Regions from separate parts of the Neorhizobium galegae bv. orientalis str. HAMBI 540 genome, predicted to be linked through region 2. Evidence: riboswitches for the same ligand, from Rfam matches in the RefSeq annotation. Region 2 holds a riboswitch; each other region holds the start of a gene.
The links. A riboswitch is a leader RNA that binds a small molecule or an ion and turns the genes downstream of it on or off. The one in region 2 is predicted to bind cobalamin.
Positions count from the first base shown of each region.

Region 1 (9,609 bases), on a different replicon from region 2:
CCGGCACAATTCGATCGCCGTGCTCGACGGCGGCAAGGTGATCGCGGTGCGCGACAAGATCGACCTGCCGAATTACGGCGAATTCGACGAAAAGCGCGTCTTCATCGCCGGCGAGATGCCGGGTCCGGTGAACTTTCGCGGCGTCCGGCTTGGCATCCCGATCTGCGAGGATATCTGGGGCGATCTCGGCGTCTGCGAGACGCTCTCGGAAAGCGGCGCGGAAATCCTGCTCGTGCCGAACGGTTCGCCCTACTATCGCGGCAAGGTGGATATCCGCCATCAGGTCGTGCTGAAACAAGTGATCGAGACCGGCCTGCCGATGATCTACGCGGCCCAGCTCGGCGGCCAGGACGAACTGGTCTTCGACGGCGCAAGCTTCGCCTTCAACACCGACAAGTCGCTCGCCTTCCAGATGAGCCAGTTCGAGGCTGCCGTCGCCGTCACGGAATGGAAGCGGATTGGCGAGACCTGGCACTGCGCCCACGGGCCGATGGCGCGCATTCCGGAAAAGGAGGAGGCGGATTACCGCGCCTGCCTTCTGGGTTTCCGCGACTACGTCAACAAGAACGGCTTCAAGTCGGTCGTTCTCGGCCTGTCCGGCGGCATCGACAGCGCCATCTGCGCGGCAATCGCCGTCGATGCGCTCGGCGAGGAGAGGGTGCGGACGGTGATGTTGCCCTATCGCTATACGTCCGAGGACTCGCTGAAGGACGCGGCCGATTGCGCCAGGGCGCTTGGCTGCCGTTACGACATCGTGGAGATCGCCGAGCCGGTGGACGGTTTTTCGTCGGCGCTGGCCGAGCTGTTCGAAGGAACCGACGGGGGGATTACCGAGGAGAACCTCCAGAGCCGTGCGCGCGGTACGATCCTGATGGCGATCTCCAACAAGTTCGGTTCGATGGTGGTAACGACCGGCAACAAATCGGAAATGTCGGTCGGCTACGCGACCCTTTACGGCGACATGAACGGCGGCTTCAATCCGATCAAGGATCTCTACAAGATGCAGGTCTATGCGCTGGCCGCCTGGCGCAACGAACACCTGCCGCCGACGGCTCTTGGCCCGAGCGGCGAGGTGATCCCGAAGAACATCATCTCCAAGGCGCCGTCCGCAGAACTGCGACCCAACCAGACCGACCAGGATTCGCTGCCGCCCTATCCGGTGCTCGATGATATTCTCGAGTGCCTGGTCGAGCTGGAGATGGGCACGGAAGAGATCATCGCCCGCGGCCACGACATCGCCACCGTTCACCGGATCGAGCACCTGCTCTATCTGGCCGAATACAAGCGGCGCCAATCCGCGCCGGGCGTCAAGATCACCAAGAAGAACTTCGGCCGCGACCGGCGCTACCCGATCACCAACCGTTTCCGGGATCGGTAGGTCATGGAGATTGATGATCTTCCCTACGAGAAATTGAAACGTCTCCTAAAGGAAGATCACGCTGAGATTTCTCTAAATCTCCGTATTGCCGCACTTTTCCTGGTGGTTTACGAGAATCTAAAAGAGCTAATCACAGACAGGGTGAGGGATTTTTTCACTAACGAGTGGCGGTCTATAGATGGTGAATTAGTCGGCATTCCTGGAAAAGAGTATGCCTCCTTGCTAAATGGGAAGGGTGTATTCCGCGCTTGCCGCGATTTCCATTTGGAAATGGGCGCCATTTCGCCTGATGACAATCAGCTTATTGACAGATTTATAAAGTACAGAGGCGAGGTGGCGCACGAACTTTATGCGATTTTACTAGACGACAAAAAAGCCGCCCTCGATTTGCAACTTTTATTTCAGGCGCATCTTCTCGCAAAGAAGATTGATCGCTGGTGGATTCTGAATTTTGAAGTACCTCTCAATGAGGACTTAGTTGATCAGTCCATTGATGAAGAAAAAGTAGCGTCTGGACGCCAACTGTTTCTGGATCAGCTTATGAGGGTAGCATTAAAGGATATTTTTGAGCTTGTTGAAGAAGAGGCTGATGGCTCGTAGCTCCGTCGAGATCTTCAACATCCGCACCCTGCAGGCGCGGGTGGTCTGGCAGACGGAAGCCCTGTTCGAGGCGCCCAACTGGTCGCCCGACGGGCGTTACCTGATGCTCAACAGCGAGGGCCTGATCTATCGTCTGTCACCGGAGGGTGACGACGGGCCCAGACTGGTCGATACCGGCTTTGCCCGCCAATGCAACAACGACCACGGCATCTCGCCGGACGGTTCGCTGATCGCCATTTCCGACAAGGTAGAGTTCGACAAGTCGGCGATCTATGTCCTTCCCGCCGGTGGCGGCGTGCCGCGGCTGGTCACCCGGAATCTGCCGTCCTACTGGCATGGCTGGTCGCCGGACGGGAAAAGCTTCGCCTATTGCGGCATCCGCGGCGACGAGTTCGATATCTATACGATCGGCATCGAAGGCGGCGCAGAGACGCGGCTGACATTCGGCGAGGGCCGCAATGACGGGCCGGATTTTTCGCCGGACGGGAAATGGATCTACTTCAATTCCAGCCGCACCGGGCTGACGCAGATCTGGCGCGTCCCTGCCGCCGGCGGCGCGGCCGAGCGGATCACCGACAGCGGTTACGGCGACTGGTTTCCTCATCCATCACCGAAGGGTGACAAGGTCGTCTTCGTCTCCTACGGCGCCGATGTCTTCGACCACCCGCGCGATCTCGACGTCCGCGTCAGGTTGATGGATATGGACGGCGGCAATGTCGAAACGCTGTTCGAGCTCTTCGGCGGGCAGGGCACGATGAATTCGCCGAACTGGTCGCCCAACGGCGATGAATTTGCCTATGTGCGCTATTTCCCCGTCGCATGAGCGCCTTGCGCCGAGGATAACGTAAGGGCATAAGCGATCCTGTCAGGTGCCGGTGACAAGCCGGAGAATCGGGAATCCGGGGTGGAACCGGAACGTGCCCAACGCTGTGAGGTGGACGCTCGGCCGCAGGATATGAAAGCCACTGGGAAACCGGGAAGGCGGCGGTGCAGGCGGATGAAGCCAAGTCAGAAGACCGGCCTGACACGATAGACCGACCCCGCGCGGACGGCGGAAAGGTTTCGGACCTCTCTTTGCTTCTGAAGGGCAAGGGAGCGACGGCATTGTTGGGGACAAACGATGCAGCCTGATCCTTTCGCGCATGCCTTGCTGCCTGCCGGTGAGTTTTCGAAGGCCGAACGCGCGGCCGTCTACCGGGCAATCGAGACGCGCCGTGACGTGCGCGACCAGTTCCTGCCCGATCCGCTGCCGGACGATCTGGTAAAGCGGCTGCTTGGCGCCGCGCATTCGGCACCCTCGGTCGGCTTCATGCAGCCCTGGAATTTCATCCTCATCCGCGATCCGGCGGTACGCGAGGCCGCGCGGGCCGCCTTTTCGCGCGCCAATGACGAGGCCGTTGAGATGTTTCCGGACGAAAGCCGCGACCTCTACCGCAGTCTCAAGCTGGAAGGCATTGTCAAGGCGCCGCTGTCGATCTGTGTTACCTGCGATCCGGACCGCGCCGGTCCGGTCGTGCTCGGCCGGACCCACAATCCGCGCATGGATGCCTATTCGACCGTCTGCGCCGTGCAGAACCTGTGGCTGGCGGCAAGGGCCGAGGGCGTCGGTGTCGGCTGGGTCAGCATTTTCCGCGACGAGGACGTGCGCGGGCTGCTCGGCATTCCCGATCGCGTCGAGATCGTCGCCTGGCTCTGCCTCGGTTATGTCGATCGGCTCTATGGCGAACCCGAACTGGCGCTCAAGGGCTGGCGCCAGCGTTTAGGCCTGGACGCGCTGATCTTTCAGGACCGGTGGAACGGCCGCTGATTATTGCTGCGGCTGCGGTCCTGCCGATTTCGGATTGGTGAGATCGATACCCGCTTCGGGCAGGAAGGTCGGCCCGACGGTGCGCACCTTTTTGCTTGGGTCGTATGGCCGCTCCGGCGGCGGCGTGAGCACCGGCGGCTGGACCGCGGTTGCCTGCGGCTTTTGCGGTGGGTGGGTGCGCAGGTTGGTAATTCCGGAATAAGGCTCCTCTTGCCTGGGGAGTTCGATGCCCGGCACCTTTCGCTTGTCGTCGACTACAGGCGGCAGCGGCTCGAAAGAAGGGATGCAGCGCTGTTCGCGAATGGCGGCGAGAATGGCATTGCGCTCTTCCGAGGGCAGGATCATCTGCCGCGAACCGTTGCGCTCCGCCGTCAGCGTGTCGCGGCTCTGCTCCATCCTGTCCAGCGCATCCCGCATCTGGCCGCAGACCTCGGCATTGGGGCCACCGAGAACCACGACGCTGCCGTTGCCGCAGCCGGCGCGGCGCATGTCGACCCGCAGTTCGCGGATGTCGGCATTATATTCGCCGAGCTGCTGGGCGTAGCTGCGCGCAGCGGACGTGTTGCCGATGATCTCCGGGCTGTTTCCAAGTTTCCGGTAGAGCGCTGCGCAAACGGCAGGGTCTCCCGCCAGCGCTGCGGCAGGCAAAAGCAAGAGCGGTATGGTCAGCAGGCCGCGAAGCGGTATCGGCAATTCCGGCATCCTCTCCTTTAGTTAGTAGAAGATGCCATCATGGAACGTGCCGGTTGATAATCTCATAAAGCCGCGATCACCGCACGGTGAAATCTATCCAGGGGCCGGCTGAGCCCCGGGCGGGGCTCAAATCATCGCATCGAGAGAATTATGCAATTCAGGATTGAAATTGCAGGTTGGGTTGCGATGCTTCCACGACGGCGAGCGCCGCCATGTTCACCACGCCGCGCGACGTGACCGAGGACGACAGGATATGCGCCGGTTGGGCCGCCCCGAGAAGGATGGGGCCGACATGCAGGGCGTCCGTGAGGTTGCGGACGAGACCAAGCGAGATGTTTGCCGCATCGAGGTTCGGGAAAACCAGCAGGTTGGCTTCGCCGGTCAGCGAACTGTCCGGCATGGCCCGCTTGCGCAGCGTTTCCGACAACGCCGAACCACCCTGCATTTCGCCGTCCACTTCCAGCTCCGGCGCCCGCTGGCGCACCAGCTTCAGGGCAGCCCGCATCTTCTGCGCACTCTCGGAATCGCGCGAGCCGAAATTCGAGTGGCAGATCAGCGCTGCCTTCGGGGTGATGCCGAACCGGCGGATTTCCTCTGCCGCCAGAATGGTGATCTCGGCAATTTCCTGCGCGGATGGATTGTAGTTGACGAACGTGTCGGTGAAGAACATTGCGCCTCGCTGGGAAATCACCAGGCTGAGGCCCGAGAAAGCGCAGACGCCTGGACGCTTGCCGATGATCTGGTTCACGTCGCTGAGGTGCTTGTCGTAACGGCCTTCGACGCCGCAGATCAGCGCGTCCGCATCGCCGCGCTTGACCGCCAGCGCACCGATTACCGTATTGTTGGTGCGCACGATGGTGCGCGCCGCTTCCGGATTGATGCCTTCGCGGCCGACCAGTGCGAAATATTCGTCGACATAGTCGCGGTAGCGCGGATCGTCTTCCGGGTTGACCACGGCGAAATCGACATTCGGGCGGATGCGGATGCCGAAACGGGCAAGCCGCGCCTCGATGACGGAAGGACGGCCGATCAGGATAGGCGTCGCGGTCTTTTCCTCGAGCAGAACCTGGGCTGCGCGCAGTACGCGTTCGTCCTCGCCCTCGGCGAAGATCACCCGGTTCTTTTCGGAAACCTTGGCGGCGCTGAAGATCGGCTTCATGACGAAACCGGAGCGCCAGACGAAGCGATTCAGCTGGTCGAGATAGGCCTCGAAATCCTGGATCGGCCGCGCGGCGACGCCGGTCTCGGCAGCTGCCTTTGCGACCGCAGGCGCGATGCGCAGGATGAGGCGCGGATCGAAGGGCGAGGGGATCAGATAGTCTGCGCCAAAAATCGGCGATTCGCCGGAATAGGCGCGCGCCGCGACGTCGGAAACTTCCTCGCGGGCAAGCGCTGCGATCGCCTTGACCGCCGCCATCTTCATTTCCTCGTTGATCGTCCGGGCGCCGCAATCGAGCGCGCCGCGGAAGATATAGGGGAAGCACAGCACGTTGTTGACCTGGTTCGGGAAGTCCGAACGGCCGGTGCAGATCATCGCGTCGGGACGGGCGGCGCGGGCAAGCTCGGGCATGATTTCCGGCGTCGGATTGGCAAGCGCCATGATCAGCGGCTTGTCGGCCATCTGTTCCAGGAGCTCGGGCTTCAGCACGCCGGCGGCGGACAGGCCGAGAAACACGTCGGCACCACCGATGCTGTCGGCAAGCACGCGCTTGTCGGACTTCTGGGTGTAGATTTCCTTCCACTCGTCCATCAGCGTATTGCGGCCGTCATAGACGAGGCCTTCGATGTCGTGGACCCAGATATTCTCCTTCTTCGCGCCGAGCGAAACGAGGAGATGCAGGCAGGCGAGTGCCGCAGCACCCGCGCCCGAGGTGACGATTTTCACGTCGGCGATGTTCTTGCCGGCGAGCTCAAGCCCATTCAGGACCGCGGCGGCGACGATGATCGCCGTGCCGTGCTGATCGTCGTGGAAGACCGGGATGTTCATCTTTTCGCGCAGCCGGCGCTCGACTTCGAAACATTCCGGAGACTTGATGTCTTCGAGGTTGATGCCGCCGAAGGTTGGTTCCAGCGCCGAAACCGTCGAGACCATCGCCTCGATGCCCGGCGCGTCGATCTCGATGTCGAACACGTCGATGCCGGCGAATTTCTTGAAGAGGACGGCCTTGCCTTCCATCACCGGCTTTGAAGCCAGCGGGCCGATATTGCCAAGCCCAAGCACGGCCGAACCGTTCGAAACGACCGCGACGAGGTTGGCGCGGGCGGTATAGTCCGCCGCCATATCCGGATTGTCGCGGATCGCCAGACAGGGTGCTGCAACGCCCGGGGAATAGGCAAGCGCCAGGTCGCGCTGGTTGCCGAGCGGCTTGGTCGCCTGGATCTCCAGCTTGCCGGGCCGCGGATAGCGGTGGAAGAACAGCGCCTGCTCGTCGAGATCGGCGCTGACCGGCATGGTCGGTGCCTTCGGTTTGTCCTGCGCGTTCATGTTTCCTCCTGGCTTGCTTGTATTGTCTTTGAGGGGTCGAAAGGAGAGACCCCTCATTACATCAATCGACCCAAAGCAACAGCAGCTAATTTGCGGTCATGACGGAAATTGGAACGTGGCCGACGGGCGTCGGGACCCGGCTTTTCCAGCCCCTGTCATCATCCTGAAACACGAGTCTGGTTTTGAAGCCATCAGAAGCGGCAGCGAAAGGACGACTTCGTGACCGGTGAGATGGATACAAGGCATTTCAGAACGCTCTTCATTTCGGACGTTCATCTGGGCTCCAAGGCGGCCCGAACGGACTTCCTCCTGGATTTCCTGCGCTATCATGAAGCGGAGACCATTTTCCTGGTGGGCGACATCGTCGACGGCTGGCGGCTGAAACGCAACTGGTACTGGCCGCAGGGCTGCAACGACGTGGTCCAGAAACTGCTCCGCAAGGCGCGCAAGGGCACCCGCATCGTCTACATTCCCGGCAATCACGACGAATTCCTGCGCTCCTTCCCGGGCACCCATTTCGGCGGCATCGAAGTCGCCGAGCGCGAAATCTACGAAATGGCCGACGGCAAGAAATACCTGATCCTGCACGGCGACGAATTCGACGTCGTGGTCCGCAATGCCCGCCTGCTCGCCTATCTCGGCGACTGGGCCTATGACGCGGCGATCGTCATCAACATCGGGCTTGCCGCCGTTCGTCGCCGTCTCGGCATGCCCTACTGGTCCTTCTCCGCCTGGGCCAAGCTGCAGGTCAAGCACGCCGTCAATTTCATCGGCGAGTTCCAGCGGGTCGTCGCCGACGAAGCCCGCCGCAACAACGTCGACGGCGTCATCTGCGGCCATATCCATCACGCTGTCATGGAGGACATCGACGGCATCCACTACGTCAATACCGGCGACTGGGTGGAAAGCTGTACGGCGATCGCCGAGAATTTCGATGGCACGCTGGAAATGATTTCCTGGCAGGACATCGTCGCGACGGCCGAGATCAAGGCCTTGCCGGCGCCGCAATCCGTCGGAGACATGCGGGCCGCCTGAGTGGTCCGCGACAGACGGGCGGGCCGGTCAGAGGGCCATTTCTTGCCATAGGCAGGCATGAGGGTGTGTGTTAGGTAAGCTGAAACTTCAGCAACCCACCCGTGAAATCGTGATTCCCTCAAATACGGCGCAGACAGCGCCCCGGTTCTTCCAGTTGCGCTGTGCGATCGCCTATGGGGCGCCGCTCGGGGTGAATGGCGTGATTCTACCCTATCTGCCCGTCTGGCTCGACGGGCTGGCCTTCACCGAATTCGAAATCGGCATCGCGCTCGCCTCGCAGCTTTTCCTGCGCGTGGCTGCCGCCCCGGTTGCGGGACTGCTTGCCGACCGTATGACGGAACGGACCCTGATGCTTGCCTGGTCCGGTGCCCTGTCGCTGCTGACGGCATTCGCGATGTTCTTCACCCGCGACTTCTGGCCGGTTTTGATCATTGTCGCCATTCAGGCGGCGGTTTTCGCACCCTACGCGCCAATCGTCGAATCTATCGCCGTGAGCGGTGTCCGGCGCTGGGGCTTTCAATATGGCTCGATGCGCGTCTGGGGGTCCGTCGGTTTCGTGGCCGTGACGCTTCTTGTCGGCGAAATGCGCGGCTTCCTGGGTTTGCAGGCCATCCCGTCGGCAATAGCGGTCGGCTTTCTGCTGACCGTCGCCGTAGCGTTCGCGGCGCCCAGGCTCGGCCGGGCGGTTATAAGGCCGGACCCCGACAGGATGCCCCAGCCCAGTTCGCTGAAAAGGCTCGACCTGCACGTGCTGATGATCGGCGCGTCGGTGGCGCAGGCGGGGCATGGCATGTTCTATACGTTCGGCACGATTCACTGGCAGCAGGTCGGGTTTTCAAGCGGCTCGATAGGCGTGCTCTGGAGTGCTGCAGTCGTGTCGGAAATCCTGGTCTTTTTCGCCGCCGGCTGGATCGCGCGAAGGATTTCGCCGTGGACGCTGATGCGGATCGGATGCGCGGTCGCGGTGCTACGCTGGACCCTGTTTCCGATGCCGCTCGATTTCTGGGGATATCTGGTGCTGCAGGCCACCCACGCCTTCACCTTCGCCTTCGTGCATATCGGCATCCAGCACCGGTTGGTCGAGGCGGTGCGAGAGGATCAGGAGGCCTCGATGCAGGGTGCCTATGTGTTCTACAATGGCGTCTTCCTGGGCCTGTCGACGGTGCTTTCCGGCGTGCTCTACCGTCAGTTCGGCCTGACCAGCTATGTTGCCATGTCCGTTCTGGCGCTTGTCGGCCTGTCGATCATTGCATTTGCAGCCAAACTTCAGCCCCAGAGGTCAGCTTCCGGCGGATAGACGAGAGAACCTTCATAGCGCAGCCCGCCCGGCCGGTCGCGGGCCAGCAGCAACGGCCCGTCGAGATCCGCGTAATCTGCATCCTGGGCAAGCAAGACGGCCGGCGCCATGGCAAGCGACGAGCCGACCATGCAGCCGATCATCACCGCAAATCCAAGCCGCTGCGCTTCCGCCTTCATCGCCAGTGCCTCGGTGAGGCCGCCGGTCTTGTCGAGCTTGATGTTGACCGCGTCGTAGCGGTCGCGAAGGCTTTCCAGGTCCTCGGTGGCATGCACGCTTTCATCGGCGCAGACGGAAACGAGGCGGCGGATACG
Region 1 is NZ_HG938353.1:1,635,401-1,645,009, forward strand. It holds gene RG540_RS08375 (NAD+ synthase) at 1-1,378, shown strand, start outside; gene RG540_RS08380 (hypothetical protein) at 1,382-1,978, shown strand; gene RG540_RS08385 (TolB family protein) at 1,968-2,801, shown strand; cobalamin riboswitch at 2,829-3,017, shown strand; gene bluB (5,6-dimethylbenzimidazole synthase) at 3,099-3,785, shown strand; gene RG540_RS08395 (hypothetical protein) at 3,786-4,487, opposite strand; gene RG540_RS08400 (NADP-dependent malic enzyme) at 4,636-6,963, opposite strand; gene RG540_RS08405 (UDP-2,3-diacylglucosamine diphosphatase) at 7,195-7,998, shown strand; gene RG540_RS08410 (MFS transporter) at 8,108-9,295, shown strand; gene dgcA (N-acetyl-D-Glu racemase DgcA) at 9,265-9,609, opposite strand, start outside.
Region 1: it holds a riboswitch for cobalamin, as region 2 does, so the genes downstream of both, bluB (5,6-dimethylbenzimidazole synthase) here and RG540_RS26640 ((2Fe-2S) ferredoxin domain-containing protein) in region 2, are expected to answer to the same signal.

Region 2 (9,609 bases):
CAGCGCCGCGCCGTTATATTGAAAGATGTGCTCGACGAACCTTTGGCAGAGATTGCCTGTTTGCTCGGCATCACAATTGACGCGGTGAAGGGGCATCTGGCGCGGGGCGTGCGCGGCTCCGGGAGATCAATGCTCAAAGCATCCCGCTTCCGAACCGGACGGCACCCTCCCCTGCCGCGGTGCGCTACGTTTCGTTGTTCAACCAGCGGGACTGGAATGGTCTGCGCGCGCTCCTCGCCGAGGACGTGAAACTTCAGCAGTCCTCGTACCCGCTGCGCTCCGGCGCTGCAGACGTCGGTCTGTTCTTCACGATCTACGCCAAGTGCGACGAAATATGGCTTGTCCCCGCCTGGCTGGAGGGCCGGCAGGTCATCGCCGTTTTCAGCGCCTAAGGCGACCCGAAACCGACCCACGTCATGTGGCTGGAATGGAGCGGCGAACGGATCAGTTTCATCCGCGATTATCGCTACGCTCCTTACAATGTCGATGATGCGGAACTGGTGTTCTGATCCAGCCCAACCCGATTTTCGCCCGTCACACGGAAGGAAAATCGCTCTTCTCGGTTTTGACAGGAGGCGGCTCCGGCGGGTATCTACCGCCGGCTGACAGCCGACAACAAGCTTCGGGAAAATAACTTGTCGAGCAGACCTCGGTACGCCGACGTCCATCCCGAAGGCGTTGTGACAACCATCACAACGTGCATCTTTCGGGATGGTCCATCGATGACATCGCCAGCTACGAGGGAGCCACTGCGCAAAGGCACTGATCCCTCCGATCAGGCGGCCACGCGCCGCCTTTTCACGACATCGCGGCCGGTCGACTAACCGTGAGGAGTGGATGACGATCAAGCGCTGGTGAACAGATCGCCCGTATAGAACTGTTCCGGGGGCAGCGGATCCTTCACCGTGCCGAACTCCTGAAACATCTTGTTGAAGTCCGCCAGCCACTTGTTGACCGTGCCGTCCCTTGTGAAGGCGTCCAGTTCTCTGCTTGTCAGCATCTTGCGGCTGCGGGCGACCTTCTCGGTCGCATCTGCCGGGGCATTGAGGAAGGCCGTCGTAATCTGAATGGACCGGTCGATATTCGCGGCGCGGTAATCCATCGCCTTCTTCATGACGCGCAGGAATTTCTTCACGAGATCCGGGTTCTGCTGGACGATTTCGTTGCGGGCGACGAAGGTATTGATGAACGACGTCTGCGGATAGAAATCCTGGTTGGACGCCAGTTCCTTCATATCCGGAACGCGCGGTTTGATCACGTCGATCAGTGGATACCAGATACCGGCACCATCAATCTGCTTTGACGTGAACGCGGAAACGATCGTTGCAGGATCCATCGGCACGACCTGAATGTCGCCGACCGTCATGCCGGCCCTGGTGAGCGTCATGCGCAGGATCATATCGCCGGAAGTGCCCTGCGGCACTCCGACCTTTTTGCCTTTCAGATCCTTGATCGTGCTGATATTGCCCTGCACGATAACGCGGTCGGAAAATCCGATATCGTTCACGCCGACCACTTTGGCTCGACCGCTCGCTGGCAGCCAGAGCGCTCCGGGGCCGATCGTGCCGAAATTCAAGCTGCCGGCGCCCATCGCCTGGATCTGGATCGGGCCGTTGGTGAAAACTTTGACCGACGGCGTGATACCTTCCGCCTCCCAGAGCTTCTGGTCCTGAGCGATTGCCAGGACACTGGCATTGGGAAAGTCGGCAATGTAGCCGATGGTCATGTCAGCGGATTGGGCACTTGCCTTTCCGCCGATGGAAAATGCGCTCGCCACGGCGGCGACCGCCGTCGTCTTCATCAGATTACGTCTCGTCAGCATGTTCATTTCCTCCCTGTAACAGCCGATGTTTTTGAAAGCTTCAGGCCACGGCCGGATGGTAGACCGACCGCCACACCTCGTTGCGCAATGTCGAGAATTCGGGCGAAAGGCGCATCTCCTCGGTGCGCGGATAGGGCAGATCAACCCGAATTATCTTGTGTAGCCGGCCCGGCCGGGCGGCCATGACGACGACGCGGCTCCCCAGGTAAACGGCCTCGTCGACGTCGTGGGTAATGAACATCACCGTGCGCCGCTCCTTGCTCCAGGTGGCTAGCAACTGATCCTGAAGCTGCACGCGGGTCAAAGCATCCAATGCGCCGAAAGGCTCGTCCATCAGCAAGATCTTCGGATTGACCGCATAGGCCCGCGCAATCGCGCAGCGCTGCTTCATGCCGCCGGAAAGCGTCTTCGGCAGGGAGTTCGAGAAGTCGCTCAGGCCCACGAGGCCGATGAAATGGTCTGCAATCTTGCCGCGCTCCGCCTTCGGATGACCTGCAATCTGCAGGCCGAACTCGACGTTCTGGCGAACAGTCAGCCACGGAAAGAGCGCGTATTGCTGGAAGATCACGCCACGTTCAGGCCCCGGTCCCGTGACCGGCACGTTATCCACCAGCACCTGTCCGGACGACGGATTGGTAAGGCCCGCCGCGATATTCATGGCTGTCGACTTGCCGCAGCCGGACGGGCCGACCACGGTGATGAACTCGCCATCCTCGATATCGAGGTTGAGCCCCTGCAACGCGTTGAAGGAGATCTGCCCCGCGATGCTGAAAGTCTTGGTGACGCTTTGGAACGAGATTTTTGTGTTCATAGCTTTTCCTGCCAGGCGGTCAACACGCTATCGGTCGTCTGAACGATGCGGTCCATGATGAGACCGAGCACGCCGATCGCGATGAGGCTGACGAAAATCGTCGGAAGATCGTAGTAGAGCTGCGCCTGCTGCATGCGGAAGCCCAGGCCCGATTGTGCGGCAATCAGTTCGGCGGCGACGACGGTCGCCCAGGACGACCCGAGACCGATACGGACGCCGACCATGATGTAGGGCAACGAGGCAGGCACGATAACCCGCCGGAAGATGGTGAAGTCGTTGGCACCAAGCACGCGTGCGGCGTTGATCAGCGTTCTATCGACGTTGACGACGCCCTGATACGTCGCCACGACGCTCGACAGGAAGGATGCCAAGAAAATGACGAAGATCTTCGGTGTTTCATCGATGCCCATGGTGACGATCGCCAGGGGGATGATGGCAAGCGGCGGGATGGTGCGGAAGAACTGCACGTAGGGCTCAATGATGCCGCGGGCAATACGATACCAGCCCATCAGGAAGCCCACAGGGATTGCCACCGCGATGCCGAGCGCAAAGCCGGTAAAGACACGGCCAAGGCTCGAAATCGCATCCGACCACAAAAGCCCGTTCTGCGCCTGGATCACCGCCTGCTTCGCCACGGCAAGAGGCGTCGGAAGGCCGACAACCCCCTGTGACGTCACGACGGCCCAGAGAATGATGCCGACAGCCACGGCGGCGATATTGACCGCCATCATTGCAATCGAACCGGACATGAGGGACGGCCGGCTGGCCGGCTCGGGCTTTTCTTCACTCGTTGTGATGGACAAGGTCATGTCTCCCTCCGGGAAGCTGATCTATCCCGACAATATCGATGGCTCATCGCGCACCCGCCATGACGTCACGCGTCTTGAAGTTGGATTCGATCAGCCAGTCGCGCATAACATCCAGAAGCTCGCGCTTCCGTTCCGCATGGGCCGGATCGCTCCAGAGGTTCCTCACCTCCTTCGGGTCGTTCTCGAGGTCGAACAGTTGTCCATCCTCAGAGCCCTTGAAGTGGACGAGCTTCCACCGGTCGCTCCTCACACCGGTCATGAACTCGACACCGCCGGCCATTGCCACGTCGCCGATCTGTTCGCAGAACACGTGGGCGCGCGGCGTCCAGTCCTTGCCTTCGAGCGCCGGCTTAAGGCTTTTCGCTTCGAAGGTTTTCGGCGGCACAATGCCGGCATATTCGAGAATGGTCGGACCGAGGTCGAAGAGCTGGCAGAGACCGTCGACCGAGCGTCCACCCTCAAACCGGCCAGCCGTCGACCAGATGACGGTCGGCACGCGGGTGACGACGTCATACATCGACCATTTCTGGATCAGGCCATGCTCGCCCAGGCATTCGCCGTGATCCGAGGTGAAGATGACGATGGCATCTTCGAGATAGCCGCGCTCCAGAAGTGAACCGAGCAGTTCGCCAACCTTTTCGTCGATCAGCGTGACATTGCCAAGATAATGCGCCCAGAGCCGCTGCATCTGATCTTCAGACGGATCGAGGCTCCAGACGACGGAGTCGTGATCGACCTCCACGTCGTGCTGGCGCTTGTCCTTCAGCTCCTGATGGAGGGAGCGCAGCTCTTCTTTCGTCGGCCTTGGCAGCGGCAGGTCGTTGCGCCTGAGATACGGCTCGGCATAGCGCGCCGGCGGATCGAACGGTGGATGCGGCCCGGGGAAACCGACCTGCAGGAACAGCGGCTCGGTCGTCGGATAGGTCTCGACCCACCACTTCGCCATATTGCCGACGAAGGCGTCGGAATGCAGCGCCTCGGGCAGTTTCCAGTCGAAGCAGCCCAGCCTGTCACGATAGTCGTCGAGCTTACGGTAGTGTTCGCGCTGCTGTTTGACGAGTCCGTTGGCGGCCAGCGCCTTGTCCCACTCGTCGAAATACCAGCGGCCTTCCATATAGCGATCCTTGTTTTCCACGACGTAGCGCTCGTGGAAACCGGAGTCCGAATTATAGGGTATTGTATGCATCTTACCGACGTTGACGCAGCGATAGCCGGCGTCACGTAGCTGCTCGACCCATGTCCGCTGCCATGCCTGGCCGTTGGCCAGAACGCCCGTCGTATGCGGGTAGTAGCCGGAGAACAGGCTTGCGCGCGAGGGAACGCAGCTTGGCGCATTGACGTGGCAATTGGTAAGCGCCACGCCTTTTTCGACAAGCGCATCAATATTGGGGGTCACGGCATAGGGAAACCCGAGCGCCGATATCGAGTCGTAGCGCTGCTGGTCCGTCATGATCAGAATGATGTTTGGCCTTTCAGCCATATACTGCTCCTCCGCGTCGCCGATAGCTGGCTTTCGCCTGCCGTGCCAGGCAAAAGAACGACTTCGGTCCCTCTTTCGCTTGCCTCCATTTCAAAAAGATGGCATAAAGTTACCGTTAACGCAACGATCACTCACGGGATTTTTTGAGCTGAGATGACGATTGAACTTTCCGACAAGGTGGCCCGCAACGTCCCGACCCTTGCTTCGATCGCCGAGCGGGTGGGCGTTTCAGTCAATACCGTCTCGCGCGCGTTGCGCGCCCCGCACACGGTCCGCATCGAACTTCGCCGCCAGATCAATGCTGCGATGGAGGAGCTGAATTACGTGCCCAACCGGCTCGCTGGCGGGCTTTCGGGCACGCGCTCGGACATTGTTGGCGTTGTCGTCACCTCGCTCTACTATTCCGAATTCGCCAACATCATCGATACGCTGCAATCAGCTTTGCTGGAGCATGACCTGCAGGTCATGCTCGCCAATACAAGGTACAATGCCGACCAGGAGCTGCGTCTCGTCCGGTCGATCCTGAGCTGGCGGCCGGCGGCCGTTGCCATCATTGGCGTCGACCATCCCCCGAAAGTCGTCGAGCTTCTCAAGGCTGCCGACATCCCGATCATCGAGATGTGGGACACGGGCGGTGAAGTGATTGATACCGCCGTTGGGTTCGATCACGCACGTGTCGGCGCAGCGCAAGCCAACCATCTCATAGGTCAGGGTTATCGGCGCCTTGCCTTCGTTGGCAGCGTTCGCGAAAACGATAAACGCGCGCAGAAGCGTTTGAGCGGGCTGGAAACTGCGGCAGCCGCGGCCGGCCTCCCCGACATCGTCAAGCACACGGCGCAGCAAGGCGGCAGCCCGGAACTCGGGGAGCGGCTTGCAACCGAGCTTCTGCAACGCCATCCCGAGATCGACGCAATCGCCTGCAACAGCGATGTCGTTGCGTTTGGCGTGCTTCGGGCACTTCGGAAACTCGGCCGGCGCGTTCCCGAAGATATCGGTGTTATTGGATTTGGAGACAACGAGGCGGCGAGCTGCGTTAGTCCCTCTCTAACGACGGTCCGCCCTGATCGCGAGCTTATCGGCAAACTGACGGCCGAGGCGATCGTCGCCCGGATCAATGATGCCAAGCCATACACCGCACCCGTCGAATGGGAGCTTATCGTTCGGGAAAGTACAGCTCGATAGCTCCCAGCCATCCGAGGTGGTTGAAGCGCTCGTCTCCAGTGTTCGTTCGACATTCCCCTCTCGGTCCAGCTCAACCAGTCTTGCTTCGATCTGCCTAGCGATCCGACAAATGCCGCTCATCGCATTCTCGGGGATTGACAACGATCGCATTTGTTATGTTATAACGTAAAACGAATTTCGATCAAAGCGGCCATCAATCTTGGGGCAAGTCATGTCACAGCAGAAAATTGAACCGACACCGGTGACGGTTTTGACCGGTTATCTCGGTGCTGGCAAAACCACGCTTCTCAACCGCATCCTGACGGAGCCGCACGGAAAGAAGTTCGCGGTCATCGTCAACGAGTTAGGCGAGTTCGGATCGCCAAGCGAGGACCATGACCCGCTTCGTCTTTATCGGTCGAGATATTCCCAAGGATATCATCAGCGACGGCTTTCTCAGATGCCGCGCAATTCGCCAGGCCGCCGAATAAGCCCGCCCCGTGCGACGTAAGTTCAAACACCACGGAAGGAACCCCATGAAACTGTCTCTTGCTCGAAACCATCTGCTGGCAGCTGTCGCGTCAGGCCTCATCTTTGCTGCTTCCGGAGCGTTTGCCGATGACGATCACGAGACGAAAGAGTCGTGGCGCCTGTTTGTCGGCGATCATACGAATCCAGTCGTCCGCGCCATCGACTTCGAGAACGGCAAGGAACTCGGCCGCTATGACGTCAAGGGTCCCGCGGCCCTGACCGCCAGTGCGTCCGGCCGGACCGTATTTGCCACGCAGTCGGATCAGGACATCGTGCACGTCCTCAAGACGGGCATCGATTTCTCCGATCACGGCGAGCATCGGGATCTGGACGTTTCCGACGTCGGGCTGTTGCCCGTGACTTTCGAGGGCAAGCATCCTTTCCACGTCGTTCCGCATGACGACCATGCGATCCTCTTTTACGATCGAGGCGGCAAAGCGGATATCATCGATGAAGTAGCTCTTCTTGAGGGCAAGGCTGACGTGAAGACAGTCGACACCACCAAGCCGCACCATGGTGTCGCGGTGACGATGGGTCGTTTCGTACTCGTGTCGGTTCCAAACACCGCAGTCGAAACCAAGCCCGACGAATTGCCGCCGCGGGTCGGGCTTCGCGTCGTTGACGAGACGGGCAGGCAGCTCGGCGACGTCGCGAAATGCACCGATCTTCACGGCGAGGCCACTTCGTCCCAGCTGGTTGCTTTCGGTTGCAAGGAAGGCGTTCTTGTCGCTCGTCCCGGCGGACTTGATGGACCGAAACTGGAAATGCTCGCTTACCCATCTGACCTGCCGAAAGGTTCGACTGGTACCTTGCTTGGCGGCACGGCAATGCAGTTCTTCCTCGGCAACTACGGCGAATACAAAATCGTCCTGATCGATCCGGACAGCGAGAAGCACTTCCGGCTGATCGACCTTCCCACCCGCCGCGTTGACTTTTTGCTGGATCCGGCTGCGCCGCGCAACGCCTACATCCTGACCGAGGACGGTGATCTTCATGTGCTGGATGTGATCAAGGGCGAGATCGTTCGCAAGGGAAAGATCACGGAGCCCTACAGCAAGGACGGTCATTGGCGTGATCCGCGGCCGCGTCTTGCCGTGGCGGATGGTCATGTCGTCATCACCGATCCGCGGCATTCGCTGGTTCGCATCGTTGATGCGGAGAGCCTGAAGGAAGTCCGCACGATCGCCGTCGAGGGAAAACCCTTTACGATCGTTGCCGTGGGCGGCTCCGGTGCCTCGCATTGAGGCAATATCCTCTGGTCCGGAATTGCTACGGCAGTTCCGGACCAGATCGTTTCATCGGGGGACAACGATGCAACATGCCCTCCCCGGCTCCTGATCACCTGCGGGATGACGGGTTGAGGTGCAGCGTTGACAGACAGAGGAGGCCGTGTAAGTTCGCGGCGTCAAGGTTCTTCCGTCCCCGGACGGAAGCTAAGAGGGAATCCGGTCAAAACCGGAGCTGTCCCGCAACTGTGAGCGGTGAGCCGTTCGCCCAACATGTCACTGGCGCCAATGCCGGGAAGACGGGCGATCAAGGCTTTGACCCGCGAGCCAGGAGACCTGCCTGACGATAGAAATTCCGTGGTCGGGGTGTGCCACAGGAATGACGGTTCCGTTGGGCTATCCGTGCCTGCCGCAACCTTCATTTTTGCTGCCTCCTCCTTTGAGTGAGACGAAGGCAGTGAAAACACAGGGATTATCTTCCCAAAACGTATCCGGGCGCGCCGTCCTGCTGATTGCGAAATCCGCCTTTGCGGCATCGCCGCATCTGGAAATGCAACGGCTCGCGAAACTTGCAGCCGGCGTGACCGGAGCCGGACCGGTTCGGTTCGCCTTTACCGAACAGGGTACCCCCTCTCTGCGCGAAGCGCTGTCCGATCTGCTCGACGAGGATGTCGAAATCGTCGTTATCGTGCCGCTCGTCCTGCCCATGGAGCCGAGCTTCCTTATCTGGCTGACGAAATCGCTGAAGCGCTGGAAGGCCGCCGATAGCCGGCGCTGGCCGGTCCTTTCGATCGCCCGGGATATCGCCTCGAGCACACTGATGGCGCGGTTGATCGGCGAACTGCTCGAAACCGCCGAAGCACTGGACGTGCCGCAGACCGACAAACCGCCAGTTGCCGAGGGATCGCTCGTGCCGACCCAGAAACGCCGCGTGCTCGTCTGCCAGGGCGGACCCTGCAATGCGGCCGGAGCCGATGTGATCTGGGGACATCTGCGCAACCAGCAGGAGCGGCAGAAACTGCGGACTGCCGGCGACGGCACGATGACCGCAAAATCCACCTGTCTCGGTCCCTGCAATCTGGCGCCCGTGCTGCAAGTGTTTCCGGAAGGAACCTATTACGGCGGCGTCAACGAAGACGCGATCGACCGGATCATCGGCGAGCACCTGCTCGGCGGCGGGATCGTCGAGGACTTCGCCTATCACCCAACGGGCCGCAAGCAGCGGCTTCGCACCCCATCCGAATAGAACAAGAGGAAAGAGAATTGACGTCGCACACTCTATCGCGCCTGGCCGCCGCCTGGCTCAGTGCCACCATCTTTGTCACCGCAGGCACTGTCTTTGCAGCCGAGCCGGTTCGCGTCGGCGCCACCTACATCACCAGTGGCACGGATCCGGCCAAGGGCTCGAACGGCTGGGCGCTGGTTAGCCACGGGGTCGGCGAGAACCTCTTCACCGTCGATCGGGACGGCAAGCTCGTGCCGGAACTGGCCGAAAAGGCGCAGCGCATCGGCGACCTGACCTGGACCGTGACCCTGAAACCCGGCCGCTTGTTTTCCGACGGCACGCCGATGACCGCCAAGGCGCTGGCAGCAGGTTTCGACAACACATTCGCCAACAACAAGGCGGCGCTCGCCACCGGTGGCAAGCTGACCTTCGAGGCGGCCGACGACCTGACGCTGAAGGTGACAACCGAAAAGCCGGTACCGTTCATCCAGGCGCTCTTCGCGGAATGGCCGCTGATCGCGTACAAACCCACCGCGGCCGGCAA
Region 2 is NZ_HG938354.1:865,496-875,104, forward strand. It holds partial or broken gene RG540_RS26600 (sigma-70 family RNA polymerase sigma factor) at 1-509, shown strand, start outside; gene RG540_RS26605 (aliphatic sulfonate ABC transporter substrate-binding protein) at 845-1,801, opposite strand; gene RG540_RS26610 (ABC transporter ATP-binding protein) at 1,863-2,633, opposite strand; gene RG540_RS26615 (ABC transporter permease) at 2,630-3,382, opposite strand; gene RG540_RS26620 (sulfatase family protein) at 3,486-4,922, opposite strand; gene RG540_RS26625 (LacI family DNA-binding transcriptional regulator) at 5,076-6,104, shown strand; partial or broken gene RG540_RS31885 (GTP-binding protein) at 6,316-6,462, shown strand; gene aztD (zinc metallochaperone AztD) at 6,620-7,858, shown strand; cobalamin riboswitch at 8,005-8,198, shown strand; gene RG540_RS26640 ((2Fe-2S) ferredoxin domain-containing protein) at 8,298-9,086, shown strand; gene RG540_RS26645 (ABC transporter substrate-binding protein) at 9,104-9,609, shown strand, end outside.

Region 3 (9,609 bases), on a different replicon from region 2:
ATTGCCGATCGCGACGACTGCGCCTTCCATCTCGTCCCAGAGATCCAGCGCGGCAGCCGAGCGGGTGTTGCCGATGGTTTTGGCAAGCTCGATCGTGCGGCCGTCGCGCAGCGTGCAGATCACCTGGTTATGGGCCGGCAGGCGGGCGCGGGTAATGCCGTGCGCTACCATCTCGGCATCGCAATAGATCGGCTTGCCGGCATGCAGCGCGCCGCGTGCTTGCGCGACGAAATCCTTGGAAAACCTGAAATGCTGAGCCGCCTCGACCAGCCCGCAGGCATGAATCATGCGGACCGCGATCTCGGCCTGTTCCGACGAAAAAGGCGAGAGGTCCGCTTCCTCGCGGATGATCGCGAAGGACTTTTCGTAGATCGCGTCGCCTTCGCGAATGTAATCGTAACTGTTCATGATCTTCCTGACGTAACGGCCGCAGCAAGCCGGCGCGGTCCCAGACGGGCGAGGCAGGCTGCGGAATTTTCGCCGGCCTGCCGCTCGTTACGGACGAGATCGGCGATGCGGCGAAGGGAGTTGTTGGTATCGGCAAAAGCGACCGAGGCAAAGGGCTCGTCGGCCGCTTTTCCTTGTGTGATCAGCGAAAGGCCGGCGGTGGTTCCGCAAAGTGCAAGCGCTGACGGCTGCGGATAGGCGCAGCCCTTGGGGCAGCCGGTCACGTGCAGCTTGAACGAGCCGTCCAGCAGATCGCCGCACTCTTCCGCGGCCTTGGCAGCGAGTTCGTGTGTGGCGATGGCTGCGGAATTGCAGGCGGGACTTCCTGAGCAGGCCGCAATGGCCGAACGCGGATCGCTCGGCGAGGTGATGAAGCCGTTGCTGCCGGCAAAAGCGGTGAGCGCTTCGCAGGCGGTTTGAGCGCCAAAAAACAGCAGCGAATGGTCGAAGGCCGGTTTCAGGGACTGTATTCCCAGCCGCTCGGCCTCGTCGCAAAGAGCGATCAGGCTCTCGGCGTTTGTTTGACCGAAGGCCGGGCCGATGCCTGCCGCGAAACGGTGGCCGGAGAGGCGGAAGGTACCGAAAGGCGAGGCTGGCTGACCGGGTGCGCCGTTCGTGGGCAAGCCGGCGGCGAGATCGCGTCCCCTCGCCTTGGGTCCCTTTTCGCCGAGCTTTCGAAGCAGCGCCAAAATAGCGGAGACGGCCTCTGTTTCACGTAAAACATTGAAAACGCGGCCGGCTGTTTCGGTCCCGCCCAAAAGCAGGGTCCAGCGGATGCCTTCATCGCTGGAAACGGCGGCAAGCCGGATATCGGCCAGGAGGCCGGAAAGCCTGAGCCGTCCGCCACCGTCAACCACCACCGACATTTTTGGTGCGAGGCCGGGGATGTCGCGCGCACCCTGGCGGATCGCCTCGGCTATCGGACGCGGATCGGCGATCTCGGTGTCGTCCATCCCTGCCAGGGGCGGAGTTTCGACAGCAAGTCCCTCGCGAAGCGGCAGGTTCAGCACCCGGACATCGGCATCGAGAACGGGAGCCGAAGTCTCGTTCAGTCCCCGGACCTGCAGGTTGCCGCGGGCGGAAATATCGAGAATGCCGTTGCCATGGCGCCGCGCCAGCCGGCAGAGCTCCGCCAGTTCTGCTGGCGTGATGACATCGATCAGCGCGACGCGGGCGAGGAGCCCGTCGCCGGTCTGCATCGGGGTGGACAGGGCGGGGCAGGCGCCGCGGCGCATATCCGGCGTGCTTCGATCGAGGAAAAGCGTCGTCATGCGACCTTCTCCCGGGTGAGCATTTCGAGCTCGGCATCCACCGCGTTGCGGCGGGGATGCCAGAGGCCACGGCGAAGCGCCGAGCGGAACCGCGCGGCCATGAAGCGGGCGCCTTCGGGGTTCTGGCTCAGCAGGAAGTCGCGGACCTTTTCGTCGCCGAGATAGGCGTCGTAGGTCGCCTCGATCAGCGATTGCGGGATGGCATGGGTGGTTTCGGCAAAACCGATCAGGCGGTCGACAGTCTCCACCAGCTCGGCGGCGCCGCGCGGACCGTGGCGCATCTGGCCGGCGATGAAGCGCGGATTGACGGCGCGGGCGCGCACCACGCGGGTTACCGCTTCGGAAATCGAACGGGCACGAGGTTTTTGCGGATCGGTCGTGTCGAGTGCGATCACATCCGCCTTGCCGCCGAGTGCCGCGACCGCCGCCGCAAATCCGCCGATGAAGGCGACATCGGCCGAGCCGTCCAGCAGGTCGCGGCCCGGGTCGTCGCCGGTATGGACGAGAAGATCGGCGGTCCCGATGCGGTTCGCGAACTGGCCGGGCACGTGGCTGGTATCGCCCTCCGCGCCGCCGAAGGAATGGCTCGTCGCATCAAGATAGAAGCGGCCCAGTTCTTCGCGTTCGCCCCAAGTGCCGTCGGCGAGCTTTTCCTCGATGCCGGAGCCATAGGTGCCCGGTGCCGAGCCGAAGATGCGTGAGGGGACGTGCCTGAGCGTTTGTGTCTCTTCGGCCAGAGGATTGTCGCCCGGCGCCTCCTCGCGGCTGGCGATGGCGCGCATCGCGGCGTCGAGCAAGGCGATGAGAGCCGGAAACATGTCGCGGAACAGGCCGGAAATCCTCAGCGTCACGTCGACGCGCGGGCGGCCGAGCGCTGCCGGCGGCAGGACTTCGATGCCGGTGACGCGGCCTGTCGCCGTATCCTGCACGGGTCTCGCGCCCATCAGCGCCAGAACCTGGGCCACTTCCTCGCCGCCACTGCGCAGAGACGCGCTGCCCCAGAGGTCGAAGACGAGGCTTTTCGGCCAGTCGCCGTGATCCTGGAGATAACGCCGCAGGATTTCATCCGCGGCGCGTTTGCCGAGTTCGAAGGCGGTCGGCGTCGGCAGGGTGCGCGGATCGCTGGCGAAGAGGTTGCGGCCGGTCGGCATGACGTCGCGCCTACCGCGCGCCGGGGCGCCGGATGGGCCGGGACGGATATGTTTTCCGTCCAGTGCGTCGAGCAAGGCTTGACGTTCGGTTTCGGCGCTGCGGATTCGCAATGGATCGTCATCGCCTGGCGCTGCCTGCCCAAAGATGTGCTGGCCGTCCTTGATCGCAAAATCCTTAAGATCACAGAGAAAGGCATCGATGCGGGTGAGCGCCGTATCCGGATCGTCACTGCTTGAAACGCCGGCCTCGCCGGCCAGTCCGGTGTTGCGGGCGGTTTCGACGATCAGCTTGGCCAGCCGGTCGCGGCGGCGGCGATCGAGCCCGTCGGCCTGGGCATACTCGTCGACCAGCAGTTCGAGCTTTTTCTGCTCATCGGAAAGTCCGGCACCGGCCAGAACCGGCGGCAGATGGCCGATGGTGACGGCGGCGATCCGCCGTTTGGCGACCGCCGCCTCGCCCGGATTGGAGACGATGAAGGGATAGATGACCGGCAGGCCGCCGGTGACGATCTCCGGAAAACAATCCTTCGACAGCGCCACGGTCTTGCCCGGCAGCCATTCGAGTGTTCCGTGCGCACCCACATGGACGATCGCATGCGCGCGACAAGTCTCGCGCATCCATTGGCCGAAGGCGATCAGTGCGTGGCGCGGAGGAAGGTCCGGGCTGTGATAGTCGGCGCGGCGCTGGGCGTTGCGGCCGCGGTCGGGCGCGAGCGCGACGGTGATATTGCCGAAGCTCGCGATACGGAAACGGAAAATGCCGTCTTCCAGGTCTTCATCGGCTTCGGGGGTACCCCAAGCCGCCTCCACCATAGGCACGGAGCTGTAGGCTGCGAGCGCATGGGTGGCGGATTTTGCACTCAGGTGATCGAGAAGGTCACGCGAGGTCTCGGGAATATCCGAAATATCATAGCCGGCTACGGATAGCTCGCGCATCATCACGAGTACGCTTTGCGGCACGTCGAGGCCGACGGCATACCCGGTGCGCCCCGGGGCACTCGGATAGTCCGGCATGAGGATGACGATCTTACGCTCGGCACGAGGTGCTGCCTTCAGCCGGACGAAGGCGGCGATACGGTCGACGACCTGTTCGACTCGGTCCGGTTCCGGCTGGTTGACGAGGTTGGCGGAGCTTTCGCCTGCCTTGAAGGAGATCGCGCCGGCAAGGATGCGTCCGTCGAGCTCGGGCAGGACGACGTGCATGGCGAGGTCGGCGGGGTTGAGGCCGCGCCGGTTCTCCGTCCAGCCATCGCGGCGGGTCGTAGCGACAACGATCTGGAAGACCGGCACGCCGGTGCGGTCGAAAATCGTTTCACCGTTGCCGTCGGTGCCGCTGGCAAAGGCGGTGGTGGAAAGGATGGCCGCAGATTTCAGGTCCGAGACGGCCTGTTCGACGAAAGCCAGTGCATCCGGCTCCTTCAGTCCGCCGACGAAGATCGGCACAGGTGCAAAACCGCGCTTTTTCAGCGCTTCGAACAGCGCTTCGATCGGCGCCGCGTCATTCGCAAGTAGCATGGAGCGGTAGAACAGGATCGGCAAGCGCGGCGCATCCGGCGCAAAGCAGGCCAGCAGGTCGTTGGCCTCAACGATGCCTTTTCCGGGCAGGTAGTAGCCAGCTTTCGGCACCGGGGCTGCCTGCAGCAGCGGTTCCGTTTTGCCTTCGGCCAGCGTCGTCAGCAACCTCGCCAGAAGCCGCATATTGGCCGGCCCACCTTCGCGGAAGCAGCTCAGGATGCCGGTGATCTGCTCTTCCGAAACAGTCGAGGCCGCGGTCAACCTTTCGTCGCGGATGCTGCATTCGCCGGGCAGCAGCGCCAGCGCGATCTTTTTCCGCTTCGCCATGCGCGAAAGCTCCTCGACGCCATAAGCCCAGCGGTCGTATCCGCCGAGAATACGCACGAGGATGACCTTGGCATGGGTAGCCGTCTTCTCGATCCAGAGATCGACCGACATCGGGTGGCGAAGGTCGGAGAGATTGGTGAGGCAGAGGCTTGAGGACCGCTGATGCTCGTTTCTACCGTGGTGACCCCCCTCTGGCCTGCCGGCCATCTCCCCCTCAAGGGGGGAGATCGAATCGCGGCCACGCCACGCCTCACTCCGGCGCTGGTTTTTGAGGGAGGCGGGTGCGTCTTGCTGATCTCCCCCCTTGAGGGGGAGATGGCCGGCAGGCCAGAGGGGGGTATCCAAACCGCCGTGCCCAGCCGAATTCCAGACGGCGGAAAGGCCGTTCAGGTCGCTACCGGAAAAGGACAGCACCACCACATCGGCCGGCGACTGGTTGAGGTCGACCGGTTCGATCAGGTCGTCAAGCGACGACGATGTGGTGGCGAGTATGTGCATCCTTCCCTCGGGCCTTCTTATGCGGCCAGCATCCTTTCGATCGCGGCGCGGTCGATGCCTTTTTCGCCGATCACGACAAGGCGGCTTGTCCGCGCTTCGCCGGGTGCCCAGGCGCGGTCGAAATAATGGTTCACGCGCGATCCTACCGCCTGAACCTGCAGGCGCATCGGCTTGTTCGCGACTTCCACGAAGCCTTTTATGCGCAGCACGTTTTCCGCCTCCGCCGTGGCGGAGATGCGGGCGGCGAGCTGTTCGGCATCGGTGACGGCGACCAGATCGACGACGAAGCTGTCGAAATCGTCGTGATCGTGGTCGAGTTCGTCGTCGTGATGGGTCTTGCGGTTTTCGATATCGTCCTCGACGGCAAGGCCGAGCCCGATCAGCACCGCCGGGTCGATCGCGCCATTGGCGGCCGACACGATTTTGACGGCGCGCGGCAGATGTGCGGACACGCGATCCCTGGCGGTCGCGAGGCCGGCGGCATCCAGGAGGTCGCTCTTGGTGAGCACGATCATGTCGGCGCAGGCCACCTGGTCCTCGAACACTTCCTCGACCGGATCGTCGTGATCGATGGAGCCGTCCGCGTCACGCTGCGCTTCCAGCGCCTTGTGATCGTCGGCAACACGACCTTCGGCGAGCGCCAGTCCGTCGACCACGGCAATCACCGCATCGACCGTTACTCGGGCTTTCACGTCAGGCCACTGGAAGGCCTGGACGAGGGGCTTCGGCAGCGCGAGCCCGGAGGTCTCGATGAGGATGTGATCGACGCGAGGTTCGATGGCCAGGATACGGTCGATCGCCGGCACGAAATCGTCGGCGACCGTGCAGCAGATGCAGCCGTTGGCAAGCTCGATGATGTTGTCTTCCGGGCAGCTTTCGATGCCGCAGCCCTTCAGCACGTCGCCGTCGATGCCGACATCGCCGAATTCGTTGACGATGATCGCCAGCCGCTTGCCTTTCAGGTTTTCGATCAGGTTGCGGATCAGCGTGGTCTTGCCGGCTCCCAGAAACCCGGTAACGACGGTGCAGGGAACGCGGTCGAACGAAACGCTCATGATGGCATGTCCTCGTGGTGATGAAAGGGTGGAATACGGGCCGTCATGCCCTTGCCGCGCAGGCAGGTCGGACGGCCGCGAAGGGGAAGGAAGCCGCGCTCGTCCTCGGCCAGCATCATCGCGCCGGTGACGATGTCCTCGACATTGTCGAGCGAGAGATGGCCGAAGACATAGGACCAGCCGCTCTTGTGATTGAAGGCGGCACTCGGGCTTTTTTCGCAATTGGCAAGGCAGGTGACCGGCTTGATCGCAAGCGGCTTGCCGCTTGCTGCCTCGCGCAGCGCCGCGATCAGTGCGATGCCCGGCCGGATTTCGCCGTCGGACGCGTCACGGCAATTGGTGCAGACGAAAATCGTCACATCTGCCAGGCCGGCGGTTGCCGGATCATCTGGTCGGTGGTCACTCATCGGTCAGCCGCGTTCCCGCCGGGGTCGAAAAATCGGGGCGCGGAGCAGAAGGTCGAAATCCCTCTGCGGTGATCGAGAAACTTCCTCCGGAGCACCCCGCCCGGTGAAGCAAAATTAATCGGACGGCAGGTCTCCTGGCTCGCGGGTCGTCGCCATTTGCCTGCCTTCCCAGGATACCGTTGGCCGGATTTCCCAGTGGCTTGACGGCCAAATGGCCGTTTTAGGCAATGGCTCGCCGCCTACAGTTGCGGGGGCAGCCGCGGCATTGATCCTGAATAAGGGATCGCACCGCATTCTCTCTTAGCCCTCCCCGTTGCCGGAAAGGGACCATCTCCTCTCAACTAAGCCCGGTCGCAGGCCCATGTCAATGCGTCGCAAAGGCGATTGCCGTGACGCCGAATTCGTCTATAGTGACCGAGCCTATGGTGCCCGAAAGGGTTTTAGAGGGAATGCGGTGCGACGGAATTCCGCCGTCCAACCCGCGGCTGCCCCCGCAACTGTAAGCGGAAAGTCTTCGACCAAAACGGCCGTCCGGCCGTCAAGCCACTGGGAAATCCGGCCAACGGACTCCTGGGAAGGCGGGAGAAGGCGTCCGATCCGCGAGCCAGGAGACCTGCCAGAGGCGGCAAAGAACGTGAACGGCCCTCGGGTGGAGGGCGAAAGGACGAGACCATGGTACTGAATTCTGCTGCAGCTGCAGTCACCATTTCCGCTTCGAAGATCATTCCCCTCAGCATGACGGCCTTGCTCGGCCTGTTCATCGTTGGCTTTGTCGGCTTCTCGCATCTGGAAGTCGTCCACAATGCCGCGCATGACACGCGCCACTCGCTCGCCTTCCCCTGCCACTGAGGAGTTCTCCCAAATGTCGTTGTTTCGCAACATCGTCTTCACGGCGGTGATCGCCGGGCTTTTGTCCGGATTGCTGCTGACCGTGATGCAGAGCTTCTCCACCGTGCCGCTGATCCTGCAGGCGGAAGTGTTCGAAAATGCCGCGCCCGAAGCGGGGCACAGCCATGACGCGGCGCCGGCAGCAGGTGCCACGGCATCCGCTGCCGAGCATCACCATGGCGAGGAAGCCTGGGCTCCCGCCGATGGCTTCGAGCGTTTCATCTACACGCTTGCGGCGGACATGCTGTCGGCTATCGGTTTTGCCCTTGTCCTCATTGCTGCCTCGGAAGCGTTCGGCGGCTTCAAGGGCTGGCGTGGCGGTCTGATGTTCGGCATTGCCGGCTTCCTCGCCGTCATCCTTGCGCCCGGCCTTGGCCTGCCGCCGGAATTGCCCGGCATGCCGGCTGCGGAACTCGGCCCGCGCCAGATCTGGTGGGTCTCGACGGCTGTCTGCACCGCGATTGGCCTCGGCCTGCTCGTCTACACACGCTCGGCCGTATTTGCAGCGCTTGCGATCGTGCTGCTGATGGCCCCGCATCTGGTCGGCGCGCCGCTGCCGCCCAGCCATGAAACGGCCGTCCCGATGGATCTCTATGCCCGCTTCGTCAACGCCGTCTATGCCACCAACCTGGTGTTCTGGGCGGTGCTCGGTGCGCTGGCCGGTGTCGTCCGCGAAAAGTTCCGCGCTGGCGAGGAGGCTTCTGCCGGATCTTCGGCGAAGCTCGTCTCCCGGTGAAGGAGATCGACGAGGCGTCCGTCGAGCGTCACCGCGCCAAGATGGCGAACCGCAAGGCGGTTCAGGATGCGGAAGTGGCAGAGAAGACCCAGGAAAAGGGTCTTCTCATCGTCCATACCGGCTCGGGCAAGGGTAAATCCACCGCGGCTTTCGGCTTGGCGCTGCGCATGCTCGGTAACAACCGCCGGGTCGGCGTCGTGCAGTTCATCAAGGGCGCCTGGTCGACCGGGGAGCAGCCGGCGCTTGCCGTCTTCGGTGACCGCGTCGTTTGGCACACGATGGGCGAGGGTTTTACCTGGGAGACCCAGGACCTGAAGCGCGATGTCGCGGCGGCGGAAAAGGCCTGGGAAAAGGCACTCGACCTGATGGCGGACGAGACGATCGGGCTAGTCATCCTCGACGAACTCAACATCGCGCTCCGTTATGACTATCTCGATCTCGACAGGATCGTCGCCGCGCTACAGGCACGGCGGCCGGATCTGCATGTGGTCGTCACCGGCCGCAACGCCAAGCCGGCGCTGATCGAGGCTGCCGACATGGTGACCGAGATGTCGCTGGTCAAGCACCACTTCAAGGCGGGCGTGAAGGCCCAGGCCGGCATCGAGTTTTAGCCATGGTTCGGGTCAAGCCAGCTCGGGCGCTGATGTTTCAGGGAACGGGCTCGGATGTGGGCAAGTCGCTGGTCGTGGCCGGGCTTGCCCGCGCCTTTACGCTGCGCGGCCTGAAGATCATGCCGTTCAAGCCGCAGAACATGTCGAACAATGCCGCGGTCACCGCGGATGGCGGCGAAATCGGCCGGGCGCAGGCGCTGCAGGCGCGTGCCGCCGGCGCACCGCTCAGCGTCCACATGAACCCGGTGCTCCTGAAGCCGCAGAGCGAGGTGGGTGCGCAGGTCGTGGTGCAAGGCAGGGTCGAAGGCAATGCCAAGGCCGCCGAGTATCAGATACTCAAACGGACGCTGATGCCGCGGGTTCTCGAAAGTTTCGGGCTTCTTCGCAATCAGGCCGATCTGGTGTTGATCGAAGGTGCCGGCAGCGCCTCGGAAATCAATCTTCGCCAGAACGACATCGCCAATATGGGGTTCGCGCGGGCCGCCGACGTGCCGGTGGTGCTGATCGGCGATATCGACCGCGGCGGGGTGATCGCCAGCCTTGCCGGCACCAGGCTGGTGCTCGATCCCGAAGATGCGGCAATGATCCGGGGCTTTATCGTCAATCGGTTTCGGGGCGACCCAGCCCTGTTCGCAGACGGCATGCGGATGATCGGGGAACTCACGGGCTGGCATTCGGTCGGGCTGTTGCCGCATTTTGCCGA
Region 3 is NZ_HG938353.1:4,053,113-4,062,721, reverse strand. It holds gene RG540_RS19595 (precorrin-8X methylmutase) at 1-408, opposite strand, end outside; gene cobG (precorrin-3B synthase) at 405-1,718, opposite strand; gene cobN (cobaltochelatase subunit CobN) at 1,715-5,209, opposite strand; gene cobW (cobalamin biosynthesis protein CobW) at 5,227-6,264, opposite strand; gene RG540_RS19575 (DUF1636 family protein) at 6,261-6,671, opposite strand; cobalamin riboswitch at 6,779-7,018, opposite strand; cobalamin riboswitch at 7,078-7,306, shown strand; gene RG540_RS19570 (CbtB domain-containing protein) at 7,344-7,520, shown strand; gene RG540_RS19565 (CbtA family protein) at 7,534-8,295, shown strand; gene cobO (cob(I)yrinic acid a,c-diamide adenosyltransferase) at 8,337-8,906, shown strand; gene RG540_RS19555 (cobyric acid synthase) at 8,909-9,609, shown strand, end outside.
Region 3: it holds a riboswitch for cobalamin, as region 2 does, so the genes downstream of both, RG540_RS19575 (DUF1636 family protein) here and RG540_RS26640 ((2Fe-2S) ferredoxin domain-containing protein) in region 2, are expected to answer to the same signal.